One region of the Desulfohalovibrio reitneri genome, then DNA from elsewhere that is predicted to be linked to it. Evidence: predicted binding sites of a transcription regulator. Region 1 holds the regulator's gene; the other holds the start of a gene.
The links. Region 1 encodes HrcA, which represses chaperone genes, less so after heat shock. Its sites were predicted from a motif close to TGTTAGCACTCNNNNNNNNNGAGTGCTAACA; they were not measured.

Region 1 (3,408 bases):
CAGTCCCTCGTCCCCCACGCGCATGGTGTAGGGCAGCACGTAGCGCGACAGCAGAAAGCCCACCCCCGCTCCTACGGCCACCCCGGTGAAAATACCCAGTGCCAGCCAGACCCCGGTCTCCCCGGCCTCTTGCGGACCACTCACGGCCACCAGCTTGAGCGCCAAGGCCATCAGCACCACGCCGATGACGTCGCCGAGAATGGACTCCCAGTGCAGCAGGGACCGCAGCCTGGGCGGGAAAGAGACCGCCTTGAGCAGTGGATTGATGACGCTGGGGCCGGTGACGACCACCACCGCGCCGAACAGCATGGCCAACTCCAGGGGGAAGTCCAGAAGCCAGCGGGTCAGCAGAAATCCGCCCAGCGCGGTCAGCGCCACAGTCACGGTCAAAAGCCGGCCTATGGCTTTGGGCGCCTGCAAAAACCCCCTGGTGGTGAGGAAAAGCCCGCCCTCGAAGAGAATGACGGCCACAGCGAACTCAACCAGCACCAGAAGGCCGTGGCCAAGGGCGTCCGGCTCCACCAGCCCCGCGCCCAGTGGACCGGCGGCCAGCCCGGCCAGCATGTAGAACAGTATGGGGGGGATGGACAGCCCCCGGGCCAATCCGTGCGCGGTAACGCCCAGCACGAGAGCCAGGCCGATGGTGGTCAACGCGGCGTGTTCCATGGATAATCCATAACACGATTCCGCCTTCGCCGCATACCTTTCCGCTCCGCCGTCTTCTTGACAGCCCACATGGGCGTTGTTACCGGCTTGATGCTGTCGAGAACCGTCTTTTCACCAGGTTGTTCCATGTCCCTCAACGAGCGCGAACTGTCGATCCTGACGACCATCATCGAGCACTTCATCGACTCGGCGCAGCCGGTCGGCTCGCGCACGGTCTCCAAGCGCTCGGGGCTGGGTCTTTCCCCGGCGTCCATGCGCAACGTCATGGCCGACCTCACGGACAAGGGCTACCTGGAACAGCCGCACACATCGGCCGGCCGGGTGCCCACGGCCCGCGCCTTCCGCTACTACCTGGACCAGGTCATCCGCTTCGCCCCGCTGCCCGAGGAGGAGCGGAAAACCATCCGAAGCTCCCTCGCGGAGACAGCCGGGGAAATGGACGACCTGCTCCGCCACGCCGGCAAACTGCTCTCCAGGCTGTCGCACCAGGTGAGCATGGTGCTGCCCCCGGTTCACGCCGATGTCCGCTGGAAGCACATCGACTTCGTGCTCTTCAAGCCGACCATGGTCATGGTCACGCTGGTCCTGCAGGGCGGCATGGTGCACAACAAACTGGTGGAGTTGGAAAATCCGGTCACGCCGGACGACCTGACCCGGTTCGCAAACTACCTCAACGACCAGTTCGAGGAAAAGACCGTCACGGAAGTCCGCTCCCTTGTGCTTCGCGAGCTTCGCGAGGCCAAACACCGCCTGTCGCGCTCCATCCGGCAGGCTCTGCATCTGACCAACGAGGCCCTGGCCAAACCCCAGAAGCGCGACCTCTATCTGGAAGGGACTGTGAACATTCTCTCCCAGCCGGAGTTCGCCCAGGCCGAGGACATCCGCGACCTGCTCGACATTCTCGACGAAAAGACCCAGATCCTCGACCTCCTGGACCGCGTCCTGGAGTCCGGCGGGGTGCTGGTATCCCTGGACGAGGCCCAGCCACCGACCCCGCTCTCCGACCTCAGCCTCATCGCCTCCCCCTTCAGCGTGGAGGGCCAGCGGCTCGGGGCGGTCGGGCTCATCGGGCCCATCCGCATGAATTACGCCGAACTCATGCCCGTGGTGCGCTCCACCGCGGACATCATCACGTCCATCCTGCAACAACGATTCTAGGCGGATGGCCAGGTTTCAGCCGCGCCGTCCGCGCAAGCGACCCATGGAGGTTTCCGCAGCATGTCCGACGACAAGAACGCCACCGAACAGGAACTCGCCCAGGAAGCCCAGGAACGGGCCGAGGCCGCCAAGCAGGCCGAGGAGTCCGGCGAGGAATCCGTCGAGGAACTGAAGTCCCGACTGGACCACGCGGAGTCCGAGATGGTCCGCGCCCTGGCCGACCTGGAGAACGCCAAGAAACGCCTTGAGCGGGAGAAGGAGGAATACCGCAAGTACGCCGTGGAAGGCGTGGTCTCCGACCTGCTCCCCGTGCTGGACAACCTGGAACTGGCCCTGTGCCACGGGCAGAACGTGGACGCCTGCAAGGACCTGGTCATGGGCGTTGACATGACCCGCAAGGTATTCCTCGACGTCCTTTCCCGCTACGGCCTGGAGCCCGTGGGCGAGGTGGGCGACGAGTTCGACCCCAACTGGGCCGAGGCCGTGGGCGTGGAGGAGAACGCCGAGGTGGCGGCCAACTGCGTGGCCAACCTCATGCAGCGGGGATACAAGCTCAAAGACAGGGTCATCCGCCCGGCCAAGGTGATCATCTCCAAGTAAAAGAGGGCAAAAAATTCCTTAGCCGCCCTTTACTCCAAAAAAAAGGTGGTTATAGGGTGGACTTGATCCCGTTTTCGCATCGAAAATCAGCTCTCTTGGAGGATACTCAATGGGTAAGATCATCGGAATCGACCTGGGAACGACCAACTCCTGCGTGTATGTCATGGAGGGCAAGGACCCCAAGTGCGTGACCAACCCCGAAGGCGGCCGCACCACTCCCTCCGTGGTCGCATTCACGGACAAGGAGCGGCTGGTCGGCGAAATCGCCAAGCGCCAGGCCGTGACTAACTCCGACCGCACCGTCTACGCGGTGAAGCGCCTCATGGGGCGTGAGTTCAACAGTGATGTGGTCGAGAAGTGGAAGAAACACAGTTCCTACGAGATCGTGGGCAACAAGAACGGCGACGCCTCGGTCAAGGTGGGCGACAAGACCTATTCCCCCCCAGAAATTTCGGCCATGATCCTGCAGAAGCTCAAGAGCGACGCCGAGGCCTACCTGGGCGAAACCGTGAGCGAAGCGGTCATCACCGTGCCCGCCTATTTCAACGACTCCCAGCGCCAGGCCACCAAGGACGCCGGCAAGATCGCCGGGCTCGAGGTGAAGCGCATCATCAACGAGCCCACCGCGGCCTCCCTGGCCTACGGCTTCGACAAAAAGAACAACCAGAAGATCGCCGTCTTCGACCTCGGCGGCGGCACCTTCGACATCTCCATACTGGAGGTTGGCGACAACGTGGTCGAGGTGCGCGCCACCAACGGCGACACCTTCCTCGGCGGCGAGGACTTCGACCAGCGCATCATCGAGTACTTGGTGGCCGAGTTCAAGAAGGACAACGGCATCGACCTCTCCAGCGACCGCATGGCCCTGCAGCGCCTGCGCGAGGCCGCGGAGAAGGCCAAGAAGGAACTCTCCTCCTCCATGGAAACGGAGATCAACCTGCCCTTCATCACCGCCGACCAGAACGGCCCCAAGCACCTCATGCT
Region 2 (3,408 bases), 1.4 Mb from region 1:
ACTCGTTGTCCTGCGGGGATTCGGCGATGGCGCACTCGGTGGTCAGCAGCAGGCCGGCCACGGAGGCGGCGTTCTGCAGGGCGATGCGGGTCACCTTCTTGGGGTCGATGACGCCGGCCTTGATGAGGTCTTCGTACTCGCCGGTGGCGGCGTTGAAGCCGTTGGCGTCTTTCTGTTCCTTGACCCTTTCCACCACGATGGAGCCTTCCTCGCCGGCGTTGTAGGCGATCTGGCGCAGGGGCTCGACGATGGCGCGCTTGATGAGCTCGATGCCGGACATTTCGTCGTCGTCGGCGCCCTTGAGCTTATCGAGCACGTGGCAGCAGCGCACCAGGGCGACGCCGCCGCCGGGCACGACGCCTTCCTCGACGGCCGCGCGGGTGGCGTTGAGGGCGTCTTCCACGCGGGCCTTCTTTTCCTTCATCTCGGTCTCGGTGGCGGCGCCGACGTTGATGACGGCCACGCCGCCCACGAGCTTGGCCAGGCGCTCCTGGAGCTTCTCGCGATCGTAATCGGAGGTGGTCTCCTCGATCTCGCGGCGGATCTGGGCCACGCGGGCCTTGATGTCCTCGGCATTGCCGGCGCCGTCAACGACGGTGGTGTTTTCCTTGTCGATGACCACGCGCTTGGCGGAGCCCAGGTCGTTGACGGTGACGTTTTCAAGCTTCACGCCCACGTCCTCGGACACCACGGTGCCGCCGGTAAGGGAGGCGATGTCCTGGAGCATGGCCTTGCGGCGCTCGCCGAAGCCGGGGGCCTTGACGGCCACGGCCTGCAGGGTGCCGCGCAGCTTGTTGACCACCAGGGTGGCCAGGGCTTCGCCCTCGATCTCCTCGGCGATGATGACCAGGGGCTTGGACATCTTGGCCACCTGCTCCAGCACGGGCAGGAGGTCCTTCATGTTGGAGATCTTCTTTTCGTTGATGAGGATCATGGGATCCTCCATCTCGCAGACCATCTTCTCCGTGTTGGTCACGAAGTAGGGGGAGAGGTAGCCGCGGTCGAACTGCATGCCCTCGACCACGTCCAGGGTGGTTTCCAGGCCCTTGGCCTCCTCGACGGTGATGACGCCTTCCTTGCCAACCTTGGACATGGCGTCGGCGATGATGTTGCCGATGGTGGTGTCGTTGTTGGCGGAGATGGTGCCGATCTGGGCGATCTCTTTCTGGTCGCGGGTGGGCTTGGTCAGCTTTTCCAGCTCGGCCACCACGGACTCCACGGCCTTGTCGATGCCGCGCTTGATGGCCATGGGGTTGCGGCCGGCGGTCACCAGCTTGACGCCTTCGTTGAAGACGGACTGGGCCAGGATGGTGGCGGTGGTGGTGCCGTCACCGGCGATGTCGGAAGTCTTGGAGGCGACTTCCTTGACCATCTGGGCGCCCATGTTCTCGAACTTGTCCTCCAGCTCGATCTCCTTGGCCACGGTCACGCCGTCCTTGGTGATCGTGGGGGAGCCGAAGGATTTCTCGATGACCACGTTGCGGCCGCGGGGGCCAAGGGTCACCTTCACGGCATTGGCCAGTTTGTCTACGCCGCGCTGCAGTTTCTCGCGGCCGCGGGTGGCGAAAAGAATGTCTTTGGCAGGCATGTGCTTCCTCCGAATACAGGCTTAGCTTCTGAAAAAAATGCGGGTGCTATTCGATGATGGCCAGGATGTCGTCCTCGCGCATGACGAGGTACTCTTCGCCGTCGACCTTGATCTCGGTGCCGGCATACTTGTTGAAGAGCACCTTATCGCCGGTCTTGACGCTCATGGGCTGGGGCTTGCCGTCGTCGCCGGTCTTGCCCGGGCCGGCGGCCTTGATCTCGCCGCGAATGGGCTTTTCCTTGGCGGAATCGGGGATGATGATGCCCCCGGCGGTCTTTTCCTCTTCCTCAAGGCGCTTGACCAGAACCCGGTCGTGAAGCGGTTTCAGATTCATCTGCAACCTCCGAATCAAATGGTTAATATTGCGCGATTGCTGTTAGCACTCGCCGAGGGAAAGTGCCAATTCTCGACGGTCGGTGAAGTAAGGCGGGGGGTGTTTTTTGTCAATGGCGGGGAGCAAAAAAATTTTTCATCCCCCGCCGGGCGGGGGTTTGGCCGTCTTGTCAGCGACTTGACTCGCGGCGCGTTTCCCGTGTTATATAGGTCATCACACCCTTTTCTTCACCGTAAACGGGGGGGAAGAAGAGGAGAGCGCTATGCGAGAATTTCTCGAGACGGGCTGGTTCAGGTCCCTGGCCGCGGGCATGGCTGTGGTCATGTGTCTGGTTTCCTTCGTCCCGCGCGTGGAGGCGGGCTTCGTGCCCAGCGACAGGTCCCTTTCCGCCGAGGTGCGGACCGACGACCTGGCCACCGTGCAGAAGTCCCTGGAAAACAAGATGGTGCGGGAGCGGCTGGCCGACCTGGGCTACTCGCCCGAAGAGATCGAGCAGCGGCTGTCCATGCTCTCGGACCAGGAACTGCACTCCCTGGCCTCCCAGATCGACGCGGTGGACTCCGGCGGCATCCTGGGGGCCATCATCGTGGTCCTGATCATCGTGCTGGTGGTCATCGTCGTCCTCAAGGTCACGGACAAGCAGGTCGCGGTTGAGGACAAATAGGTCGCGGGCCAAGGCGGCTCTTCTTCCGGTCCTGGCCCTGGCGGCCTTTGGCCTGCTCGTCGGCTGCGCTTCGCGCTCCCTCCCCGGGGACTTCCGTCCGCCGGACGGCAGCCGCGTGCTCTCCAGCGTGCCGTTCCACCCGCAGGATCCCAACCAGTGCGGCCCGGCTTCGCTGGCGGGCATCCTCAACCACCATGGCGACCCTGTGAAGCCAGACGAGATTCGGCGGGAGATTTTCCGCGAGGACATCCAGGGCACGGTCAGCCTGGACCTGGCTTTGTACCCCCGCACGCGCGGCTTCGCCACCGAGTGGTTCGCCGGGGAGCCGGACGACCTGGTGCGGGCCGTGGACGCGGGCCGTCCCCTGCTGGTCATGGTGGATTACGGATTCGGCGGGGTTGCCATCAACCACTACATGGTGGTGGTGGGCTACACTCCGGAGGCGGTGGTGGTGAACTCCGGCCGAACCGAACACAAGCGCCTGCCCTGGTCCGACTTCCACGCCCGCTGGGACAACGCCGCCCGTTGGACCCTGCGTGTCACCCCCAACCCTCCCCACAGCGAGGTATCCCCATGAACGCCGTCGTTTCCCACCCCCTTTTCAAGGGCCTGGCCTCCTGCATGGCCGTGCTCATGTGCCTGGTGTCCTTCGTTCCCCGCGTTCAGGCGGGCTTCGTGCCCAGCCACCGCTCCCTGTCCGCGGATGTACGCGCCGACGACCTGGCCACCGTGCAACAAACCCTGGAGAACAAGGTCGTCCGCGAACGGCTGGCCGACCTGGGCTACTCCCCCGGGGAGGTCGAGCAGCGGCTGGCGGCTTTG

Region 2: groES (co-chaperone GroES) is a predicted target of HrcA. The motif match lies at 1,963-1,993, and genes of this name have one in related genera.

Annotation. Positions count from the first base shown of each region.
Region 1 covers NZ_JOMJ01000003.1:614,706-618,113, reverse strand. The annotation lists gene N911_RS0103400 (cation:proton antiporter) at 1-666, opposite strand, end outside; gene hrcA (heat-inducible transcriptional repressor HrcA) at 793-1,824, shown strand; gene grpE (nucleotide exchange factor GrpE) at 1,885-2,424, shown strand; gene dnaK (molecular chaperone DnaK) at 2,534-3,408, shown strand, end outside.
Region 2 covers NZ_JOMJ01000003.1:2,005,944-2,009,351, reverse strand. The annotation lists gene groL (chaperonin GroEL) at 1-1,588, opposite strand, end outside; gene groES (co-chaperone GroES) at 1,635-1,922, opposite strand; gene N911_RS0110035 (PA2779 family protein) at 2,185-2,586, shown strand; gene N911_RS0110030 (C39 family peptidase) at 2,573-3,163, shown strand; gene N911_RS0110025 (PA2779 family protein) at 3,160-3,408, shown strand, end outside.